DNA from 2 places in the Klebsiella electrica genome. Region 2 is predicted to be linked to the other one. Evidence: predicted binding sites of a transcription regulator. Region 2 holds the regulator's gene; the other holds the start of a gene.
What was found. The regulator PurR, encoded in region 2, represses purine synthesis genes. The targets are predictions, from matches to a motif close to CANGCAAACGTTTGCNTG.
Positions count from the first base shown of each region.

Region 1: Electrica_RS16630 (amino acid aminotransferase) is a predicted target of PurR. The motif match lies at 2,187-2,204, and genes of this name have one in related genera.

Region 1 is NZ_CP041247.1:3,462,588-3,468,254, forward strand. It holds gene asnS (asparagine--tRNA ligase) at 1-409, shown strand, start outside; gene Electrica_RS16625 (porin) at 1,001-2,083, shown strand; gene Electrica_RS16630 (amino acid aminotransferase) at 2,268-3,458, shown strand; gene Electrica_RS16635 (MBL fold metallo-hydrolase) at 3,517-4,164, opposite strand; gene Electrica_RS16640 (YcbK family protein) at 4,178-4,729, opposite strand; gene ldtD (L,D-transpeptidase) at 4,910-5,667, opposite strand, start outside.
Region 2 is NZ_CP041247.1:2,322,297-2,327,963, forward strand. It holds gene punC (purine nucleoside transporter PunC) at 1-985, opposite strand, end outside; gene punR (DNA-binding transcriptional activator PunR) at 1,095-2,006, shown strand; gene purR (HTH-type transcriptional repressor PurR) at 2,025-3,050, opposite strand; gene cydH (cytochrome bd-I oxidase subunit CydH) at 3,346-3,435, shown strand; gene Electrica_RS11045 (MFS transporter) at 3,599-4,762, shown strand; gene sodB (superoxide dismutase [Fe]) at 4,805-5,386, opposite strand.

The sequences.
Region 1 (5,667 bases), 1.1 Mb from region 2:
TTACTGGGGCGTAGATCTCTCCTCCGAGCACGAACGCTACCTGGCGGAAGAGCACTTCAAAGCGCCGGTGGTGGTGAAAAACTATCCGAAAGATATTAAGGCGTTCTATATGCGCCTTAACGAAGACGGTAAAACCGTCGCCGCAATGGACGTTCTGGCGCCGGGTATCGGTGAAATCATCGGCGGCTCTCAGCGTGAAGAACGCCTGGATGTGCTTGACGCGCGTATGGCGGAAATGGGGCTGAATAAAGAAGACTACTGGTGGTACCGCGACCTGCGTCGTTACGGCACCGTACCGCACTCCGGCTTCGGTCTGGGCTTCGAACGTCTGATCGCCTATGTCACCGGCGTACAAAACGTGCGTGATGTGATCCCGTTCCCGCGTACTCCGCGCAGCGCCACATTCTGATTAATTTTTCTTATCATTGCCGAAGGCCAGCGTAAGCTGGCCTTTTTTTATGTCAGATTTTGTTAACGAACATCAATAAATTTAAACATCAACCCTTCCGGTTCACATTTATGTTACTCACTATTACGACCTCTTCCCGCACGATAAACCGCACCTTATGTTCATTCACCGACGAAGCGCCTGATAATTTTGTTCATTTTTTAACCTGTCGCAGCACAAGATGCAAAGACAAATGCTGAGCGAAAAAAAAGCGAAATGCAGACATAAAATGTACAAATGCGTCTTTATCTAAATTAATCATAATTAATTCATATAGATATATATGGTCTGTTTGTTTTACGAGCAAAGTGGAACGGAATTTTGACTGAGTTCACAAAGTTCCCAAAAATACATATTTAGTTACATACTATTTCTTTTTGTTACTCATATGCGACATTGGTAGCATTTTCCGGCTAGCGAAACGCTGGCGCGGATGGAAAGATGCCTTCAGGCACCAAACTATCATCAATAGTTCTGTAAATTTTTATTGACGGAAATTATTGACGGCAGTGGCGAGTGTTCATATAAAAATATTAATGAGGGTAATAAATAATGATGAAGCGCAATATTCTGGCAGTGGTAATCCCTGCCCTGCTGGTAGCCGGCGCAGCTAACGCTGCAGAAATTTATAACAAAAACGGCAACAAACTGGACTTCTACGGGAAAATGGTTGGTGAGCACGTCTGGACCACCAATGGTAACACCAACAACAGCGACACCACCTATGCACGTATCGGTCTGAAAGGCGAAACCCAGATCAACGATCAGCTGACCGGTTACGGCCAGTGGGAATACAACATGGATGCGTCCAACGTTGAAGGTTCCCAGCCGACCAAAACTCGTCTGGCCTTCGCGGGTCTGAAAGCGGGCGATTACGGTTCATTCGACTACGGCCGTAACTATGGCGCTATCTACGACGTTGAATCCGCAACCGATATGCTGGTTGAGTGGGGCGGCGACGGCTGGAACTACACCGACAACTACATGACCGGCCGTACCAACGGCGTGGCAACCTACCGTAACTCTGATTTCTTCGGTCTGGTTGACGGTCTGAGCTTCGCACTGCAGTACCAGGGTAAAAACGACAGCAGCCGTGCAATCCAGAAACAGAACGGCGACGGCGTCAGCACCTCTGCGACCTATGCATTTGGCAACGGTATCGCGCTGTCCGCAGGTTACTCTGGCTCCAACCGTAGCGTCGCGCAGAAAGCTGACGGCAACGGCAACAAAGCTGAAGCATGGGCAACCTCCGCTAAGTACGATGCGAACAACGTCTACGCAGCAGTCATGTACTCTCAGACCTACAACATGACCCCGGAAAACCAGGCGAACTTCTTCGCTGGTAAAACTCAGAACATCGAAGCCGTGGCTCAGTATCAGTTCGACTTCGGTCTGCGTCCGTCCATCGGCTACGTTCAGACTAAAGGTAAAAACCTGCAGGGTCGTACCGGCTTCGGCGGCGGCGATGCTGACCTGGTTAAATACATCGAAGTGGGTAGCTGGTACTACTTCAACAAGAACATGAACGTCTACGCAGCATACAAATTCAACCTGCTGGACGACAACAGCTATACCAAAGCAGCTAAAGTGGCCACCGATGACCAGGCTGCAGTTGGTATCGTTTACCAGTTCTAATCACTACACCCCTTCGTGATATGCCTAAAAAGCAGGACTTCGGTCCTGCTTTTCTACATTACTAAGATAAAGATCGTAACTTTCGAAAACCTTCTCGCTTTTTGTCGCAAACGGTTGGCAATTTGCAGATCTCCCGTTACCCTGATAGCGAAATTCCCTTCAGTAATCACAATGGAACCTCGTCATGTTTGAGAACATTACTGCCGCCCCTGCCGACCCCATTTTAGGCCTGGCCGATCTGTTTCGTGCCGATGACCGCCCGACTAAAATTAACCTCGGGATTGGTGTTTACAAAGATGAAACGGGTAAAACCCCGGTCCTGACCAGCGTTAAAAAAGCAGAACAGTATCTGCTGGAAAATGAAACCACCAAAAACTATCTGGGTATCGACGGTATTGCGGAATTTGGCCGCTGCACCCAGGAACTGCTGTTCGGTAAAGGAAGCGCAATCGTCAGCGATAAGCGCGCGCGCACTGCCCAGACCCCTGGCGGTACCGGCGCCCTGCGCGTTGCCGCTGACTTCCTGGCGAAGAACACCGCCGTTAAGCGCGTCTGGGTAAGCAACCCGAGCTGGCCGAACCACAAAAGCGTCTTTAATTCCGCAGGCCTCGATGTTCGCGAATATGCCTATTACGATGCGGCCAACCACGCCCTCGACTTCGACGGTATGCTGGCAAGCCTCAATGAAGCGCAGGCGGGCGACGTGGTGCTGTTCCACGGCTGCTGCCATAACCCAACCGGTATCGATCCGACGCTGGAGCAGTGGCAACAGCTGGCGCAACTGTCCGTTGAAAAAGGCTGGCTGCCGCTGTTCGACTTCGCCTACCAGGGCTTTGCCCGCGGTCTGGAAGAAGATGCCGAAGGTCTGCGCGCGTTCGTTGCGCTGCATAAAGAGCTGCTGGTCGCGAGCTCCTACTCGAAGAACTTCGGCCTGTACAACGAGCGCGTGGGTGCCTGCACGCTGGTTGCTGCGGATGCCGAGACCGTTGACCGCGCCTTTACTCAGATGAAGTCGACGATTCGTGCGAACTACTCCAACCCGCCGGCACACGGTGCGTCGGTGGTGGCGACAATTCTCAGCAACGACGCGCTGCGCGCTATCTGGGAACAAGAGCTGACCGATATGCGCCAGCGTATTCAGCGCATGCGTCTGCTGTTCGTCAATACCCTGCAGGAAAAAGGGGCCAGCCGCGACTTCTCTTTCATCATTAAGCAAAACGGGATGTTCTCGTTTAGCGGCCTGACCAAAGAGCAGGTGATGCGTCTGCGTGAAGAGTTCGGGGTCTACGCCGTGGCCTCCGGGCGTATTAACGTTGCGGGCATGACGCCAGATAACATGGCGCCGCTGTGTGAAGCAATCGTCGCCGTGCTGTAATCTCGCCAGCCGACAAAAAAGGCCGCTTGCGCGGCCTTTTTATCTCCCGTGAAGGTTATTACCAGACGGGCATTTCATCCTGCAGGAAAGGGTTGTGCAGCCGCTCATAGCCCAGCGTCGACATCGGCCCGTGACCGGGAATAAACGTCACATCATCACCCAAAGGCAATAATTTACGTTTAATCGCCTCAATCAGCTGACCGTGATCGCCGCGCGGGAAATCGCTGCGCCCAACGCCACCTTTGAAAATCACATCGCCGGAAATCAGCAGCCGGGAAGCCTCGTCAAAAAAGACCACGTGCCCTGGCGTATGCCCAGGACAGTGCAGCACCTGCAGCGCAATATTCCCCACGCTGACGACGTCGCCTTCATTGAGCCAGCGGTCCGGTTGTAAGGGCTGGCAATCCTCCAGCCCAAACATCCGGCTTTGCGCCGGCAGACCTTCCAGCCAGAACTCATCTTCTTTTTCCGGTCCGATAATCGGCACGCCATAGTGTTGCGCCAGTTCCGCCGCCGCACCGACGTGATCGAGATGACCGTGTGTGAGCAAAATCTGCATCAGGCTGACGCCTGCTGCCGTGACTTCCTGTTTGATTCGCTCAGCGTCACCGCCGGGATCGACCAGCGCGGCAAGCCGGGTTTGTTCGCACCAGATTAAAGAACAGTTCTGAGCGAACGCGGTAACCGGAATAATACGATAGTTCATGATGCTCCTTTCGTTACCAGTGCCTTACCGGACCGGTATCAATATGCACAAAGTTGCTACGTGGGTAGTATCCTACACCACCTGCGCCCATAGATAACGCCGCTTTGCGAACATTGCTTAACGAAATGCCTTCTATGTGGAAATCCATGGCCTGTCCTTTAGTGTGATAGCTATGTTTCGCCACACCGCGGCTTCGGGCGCGAAGCTCTTCATTGGTATCGAGGGAACGATAGCCCGAGATGAGCTGGACAGGTTTATTGGTGCCGAGCAATCCCTGCAGACGATAAAGGTGATCGAACAAACTCGGATCGATGGACTTTATTTTATTCGCGCGGAAATCACGGAAAAAATGGTTAAGTCTTGCTAATTCATCCTGAATATAGCCTCTGCCATCGAAAAACTCCGCCTTGAGTGATTCACCAGTATGCAGGTTATTCAGCGTCAGAATACGCGGTCGGGGGGTCGAGAGGGTGGCAAATGCCGGCGCAGGCAGAATGGCGGCAGCACCGAGCGCAGCCCCACCTAACGCCAGCAATTTGCGGCGATTAGCGTCAAATTTGTCCATGATAATCAGGTCTACAAGTAAATGAATCGAATATATGCACTTCTGGCGCACGAAAGGCACCTTACCGGGCATTATTGCCAACGTCAAGGTAGCCTAACCCCAGTAAATACAGGCCCTGTAGAGGATCAGGGCCTGTTTTCACCAAAAGTTAGGACAACGGGATCCGTTGAACTACTTCATTTACCTGATTAATTGTTCAGCTTTCGCAAGGATTTGTGCGCCAGATCGCGCGGTGAGATCGTAATTGTAAATATCTGTTCGATATTGTGTACGTCCATCATCTCCTACGAAGGCAGTCAAATAATAGAGATTAACCGGGATATTCTGGCGGATATTGACATAGCGGGTATCGCCCTGCTTGAGCGCATCGGAAATCCGCGTATCGTTCCAGCCGGCATCCTGCAGCAGCATATTCGCCAGCTCCGAGGCTTTGTTGACCCGCACGCAGCCGGAACTTAAGGCCCGCACGTCTTTCTGGAACAGATTGTGGTTCGGCGTATCGTGCAGATAGATAGCATCGGAGCTGGGCATATTAAACTTATAGCGCCCCAATGAGTTACGCCCGCCAGGCGCCTGCTGAAAACGGAACGGCAGGTTGTTTTCGGTGATTGTCGACCAGTCAACCCGGTACGGATCGATAGCCTCTTTGCTGTTCCAGCCGCGCATCACCGTGTAACCATGCTGCTCAAGATAGCTAGGGTCATTGCGTACCTTCGGCAGGATATCTTTGCGCGCCAGCGTCGGCGGCACGTTCCACGGCGGGTTAACCACCACGTTGTTTAGCGCGCTGCTCATCATCGGCGTTTTGCGATCCGGCCGCCCCACAATCACTCGCGATGCCAGCACCTGGCTGCCATCCTGGTAATAGACCAACGAAAAGGCTGGAATATTGACCATAATGCCGGTAGACAGTTTTCCCGGCAGCAAACGCAAGCGCT
Region 2 (5,667 bases):
CCTGGGGGAACGGCTTCAGCGCCTGGGCGACAACTATCGGGTAAATCCCGCCATTGACAATCGCCATCACGCAGAAGGGAATCATCACCACAATAATTGAGGCGTCCGCAGCCAGGCCCACCATCCAGGTTGCGGCCACGCTGACGGCGAAAATCACCAGTAGCCAGGGCAGCAGCTGTTGGCCCTGCCATTTCTGCAGCGCCGCGCGGCATCCATAGCCACCGACTAAAAAGGCGATAGTCTGCGGGACATAGCTAAGACCGATAGCGGTCGGACCGTAGCCCATCTCATGGAGAATAAACGGCGACCCGGTCAACCAGGCAAAAAAGCTGGCGGAGCAGGCGGCGTAAATCAGCACGTTGCCGCTGTATTCGCGTGAGCGCAGCAGCGTCATAAAGGTCAGTTTTTCGCGGGCGTCACCCTGCGGCCTGGCGACCGGCTTCAGGCGCAGGGCGGGGACCATCAGCAGCAGGGCGATGGCAAAAAGAGTGGCAAAAATGGTCTGCCATTCGAGATGGGCGAGCAGCCAGCTGCCGAGCAACGGCGCCAGAGCCGGCGATAACCCCACCAGCGGCATGATGGTGGCGAAAATACGGTTAGTGCGCTGGGCGGGATAATAGTCCGTGACCATCGCCTGCCAGGTCACCGCCGCCGCGCAGACGCCGAGAGCCTGGATAAAGCGCAGCGCCAGCATCAGGGTGGCATCGCGTACCCACAGCATTCCCAGACAGCCGATAGCGAAGATAGCCAGCCCGGTCAGCAGAATCGGTTTACGTCCGTAGCGGTCCGAGAGCGGGCCCCAGAACAGCTGCCCAATGGCGAAGCCGGCGAGGAACAGACTCAGGCTGGCGCTGACTGACGCCGCAGAGGTATTGAGATCCTGCTGGATAGCCGAAAAGGCCGGCAGATACATGTCGGTGGCCAGGAAACCCAGCACGCTGAGTCCCGCCAGCCACACTAAAAATCCTTTCCCCGGTTGTTGCATAACATTCTCTTATAGATACAGATAGGATGCCGCAGAGTGTAGGGAGTGCATTCTGGCTTGTGAAACGCTAATATTTTCTACATGCATTCAAAATTTTTGCAGGCAGAATATGTGGTCCGAATACTCACTCGAAGTTGTTGATGCTGTCGCCCGCAACGGCAGCTTCAGCGCAGCGGCGCAGGAGTTGCACCGCGTACCTTCGGCGGTCAGTTATACCGTCCGTCAGCTGGAAGAGTGGCTGGCGGTACCGCTTTTTGAACGCCGCCATCGCGATGTCGAATTGACCCCCGCCGGGCTTTGGTTTTTACAGGAGGGACGTTCTGTTATCAAAAAAATGCAGATCACCCGCCAGCAGTGCCAGCAGATAGCCAACGGCTGGCGCGGTCAGCTGTCGATAGCCGTGGATGACATCGTTAAACCGGCCCGTATGCGGCAGATGATTGTCGATTTTTATCGTCACTTTCCGGATGTCGAGCTGATTGTTTTTCAGGAGGTCTTCAACGGCGTCTGGGACGCGCTGGCCGACGGGCGCGTGGAGCTAGCTATCGGGGCCACCCGTTCTATTCCGGTGGGGGGGCGCTACGCTTTTCGCGATATGGGGATGCTGAGCTGGGATTGCGTGGTGGCGAGCCATCATCCGCTGGCGCAGATGACCGGCCCACTCAGCGATGATGTGTTGCGCAACTGGCCGTCGCTGGTCCGGGAGGATACCTCCCGCTCGTTACCGAAACGCACGACCTGGCTACTGGATAACCAGAAAAGGGTGGTGGTGCCGGACTGGGAGTCATCGGCGACCTGCCTGTCGGCGGGATTGTGCGTTGGCATGGTGCCGAGCCATTTCGCCCGCCCCTGGATTGACCGCGGCGAATGGACCGCGCTGGCGCTGGAAAACCCGTTTCCGGATGCCGCATGCTGCCTGACATGGCAGCAGAGCGACGCCTCGCCGGCCCTCTCATGGCTGCTGGATTATCTGGGGGACAGTGAAACGTTAAACCGGGAGTGGCTGCGGGCGCCGGAGTAGCCGGCGCCGCACGGGCGATTAGCGACGGTAGTCGACGAACGGGCCGTCGACGACAGAGCGGCGCTCTACCAGTCGCGGGTGAACCTCAATCGACTGAGATTCTTCACGCTTATTGACGATCCGATCCATCAGCATATTGAAGGCCGCTTCCCCCAGCGAGTCTTTCGGCTGATGGATGGTGGTCAGCGCCGGGCTGAAATAGCGGGCGTTACGCACGTTATCATAACCGATCAGCGAAATGTCCTGCGGCACGCGCAGACCCATCTCATCCGCAGCACAGATGGCGCCCATCGCCATGATGTCGCCGCCGCAGAAGACTGCCGTCGGGCGATGCTGCTGGCTGAGGATCTGCTGCATCGCGCGGTAGCCGGATTCAGGCTCGAAGTCGCCCTGAACAATCCAGTTTTCCGGAACGGCGATCTGCGCTTCTTCCATGGCTTTCATAAAGCCCGCCAGGCGCCCGGCGCCGGTGTTACGCTCCAGTGGACCCGGGATCACGCCGATTTCACGGTGGCCGCGTTCGATCAGGTAGCGACCAGCCATGTAGCCGCCTTCGAAGGCGTTATCGATCACCGAATCGGTGAAGTCGGCTTTGGATTCACCCCAGTCCATTACCACCATCGGAATATGGCGGTACTCTTCCAGCATACTGAGCACCGATTCCGGATATTCAGAACACATAACCAGCATGCCGTCGACGCGCTTTTGCGCCATCATCGACAGATAGGCCTGCTGTTTTTCCGGATCGTTCCACGCATTGCCGAGAATCAGGGTATAGCCTTTCTGGAAACAGCTCTTTTCTACGGCTTCAATAATCTCAGCGAAATAGGCCGCTTCGCTGCTGGTGGCCAGCAGGCCGATCGATTTGGTGTGATTAACCTTCAGGCTGCGAGCAACGGCACTTGGAGAATAGTGCAGTTCTTTGATCGCCGCCCACACGGCGTTGCGGGTCTCTTCCGCCACGAAACGGGTTTTGTTAATTACATGTGATACTGTTGTAGTGGAAACGTTTGCGCGCTTCGCTACATCTTTAATTGTTGCCATTACTTCTCACTCCAGACCTTGACCTGATCGTCTGATTATCGATACGTAAACGTTTGCCTGTACACACCCTGAAGACAATTTTCATCATTGCATCACGTCGGGAAAACGACACAGAACGACAGGAAGGGGTCAATGGCCGATACGCTTTCAAATTAGCGTGGGATTTTGTCCGATCTTGCGGCAAAGGGGAAGAGCAAAAATGTGCATCGCCCTAAAACATGGAAGATTTTTGCGCGATAGTGTGCAAAAATGAGCAAGCTCACTTTTCATGTGGGGATAACAGGGGGAAAAATTGATGGATACAGATTTAAAGTTTTCGCTGACGACAACGATTATTGTCCTGGGTCTTATCGTGGCCGCTGGCCTGACAGCGGTACTGCACTGATTTATCCGGGGGAGAGGTCTCTTTCCCCCGACATCCCGCCATTATTACCAATTTCGCAAAAATCTTTTGCCATTTCGTTTACTTTTGTTTTTTTGTGATTGATGTCATGCTTTTGACTTCTAATGAGATACCGTCGCCGATGACGGTCTGCTGGAGTCATTGCATGAAAATCAACTTCCCCTTATTAGCGCTGGCGATAGGCGCGTTTGGTATTGGTACCACGGAGTTTTCCCCGATGGGGCTGCTGCCGGTGATTGCCAAAGGCGTCGACGTGTCAATTCCGGCGGCGGGAATGCTGATCAGCGCTTATGCGATCGGCGTGATGGTCGGGGCGCCGCTGATGACTTTGCTGCTCTCTCATCGCGCGCGCAGAAATGCGCTGATTTTTCTGATGGCGATCTTCACGCTGGGTAACGTCCTCTCCTCAATGGCGCCGGATTACACCACGCTGCTGATTTCGCGCATTATCACCAGCCTTAACCACGGGGCTTTCTTCGGCCTCGGTTCGGTGGTGGCGGCGAGCGTGGTGCCCAAACACAAACAGGCCAGCGCGGTGGCGACCATGTTCATGGGGTTGACCATCGCGAATATTGGCGGCGTTCCGGCGGCGACATGGCTGGGCGAAACGATCGGCTGGCGGATGTCGTTCCTCGCGACGGCAGGTCTGGGGCTGGTGGCGATGGTTAGCCTGTGGTTTTCGTTGCCCAAAGGCAGCGCTGGCGAGCGCCCGAACGTTAAACAGGAGCTCTCCGTGTTGGTCCGTCCGCAGGTGCTCTCCGCGCTGCTGACCACCGTGCTGGGGGCAGGCGCCATGTTCACCCTCTATACCTATATTGCGCCGGTGCTGCACACCGTTACGCACGCCTCGCCGCTGTTCGTCACCGTCATGCTGGTGTTGATTGGCGTCGGCTTTTCGCTGGGTAACTACCTGGGCGGTAAGTTCGCCGACCGCTCCGTCTCCGGGACGCTGAAGGGTTTTCTGCTGCTGCTGATGGTTATCATGCTGGCAATTCCGCTGCTGGCGCAGACGCAGCTGGGGGCCGCTATCAGTATGGTGGTCTGGGGGGCGGCGACCTTCGCCGTGGTTCCGCCGCTGCAAATGCGGGTGATGCGCGTGGCCCATGAAGCGCCGGGGCTCTCTTCGTCAGTCAATATCGGGGCGTTTAATCTCGGCAATGCGCTGGGCGCGGCAGCCGGCGGCGCGGTGATTTCCGGCGGACTGGGCTATGCTTTTGTGCCGGTGATGGGGGCGATAATTGCCGGGGGGGCGCTGCTGCTGGTGCTGTTCGGCGGGCGTTCGCAGCCGGAAGAGGCGTTGGTCGGATAGCCGATGTATTCGCAGAAGGGTTGCCCCTTCTGCGTTCGCGTTTTAGGCCGCCAGATTGGCCGCGACAAACTTCCAGTTTACCAGCGCCCAGAAGTGCGCCAGGTAGTCAGGACGGGCGTTACGGTAGTCGATGTAATAGGCATGTTCCCAGACATCCACGGTCAGCAGCGGTTTGGCATCGCCGGTCAGCGGCGTGCCAGCGTTGCTGGTGGAGACAATGCTCAGGCTGCCATCGCTGTTTTTAACCAGCCATGTCCAGCCGGCACCAAAGTTCTTCGCCGCCGCGTCGGTAAACTTCGCTTTGAACTCTGCAAAGTTGCCGAAGGATTGATTGATAGCGGCTGCCAGCTCACCTTCCGGTTCGCCGCCCGCATTCGGTGCGAGGCAGTTCCAGTAGAAAGTATGGTTCCAGACCTGGGCCGCATTGTTAAAGATGCCGCCTTCAGAAGAGCGGACGATCGCTTCTAAAGATTGACCTTCAAACGCGGTGCCTTTGATCAGGTTGTTGAGGTTGGTGACATAGGCCTGGTGATGTTTACCGTAGTGGTATTCCAGGGTTTCTGCGGAAATGTGCGGCGCCAGGGCGTCTTTTGCATACGGTAATGCAGGTAATTCAAACGACATTGTTACTCTCCTTATAACTTCTTGTTTTTTAGCTCACATTCAAAGGATGTTTTACCATCCAGAACAGCATGTACTGTCCCTCGCCGCGGCGAGTGCGACAGGTTTTTATTGTGATCAGAATGCTAACACTTGCAGAAGGGAGTTAAAAGCCTTGCAATGATAAAGGGTATATTTAACAACCGCAGCCGGTTAAGCCTTAGCCGGACGGCAGGAGATCCCCTTGCCGCAGAGCCGGTTGAATGCTGTTGCTGCTAAAAGATAAAGTGATGACTGAAAAATCC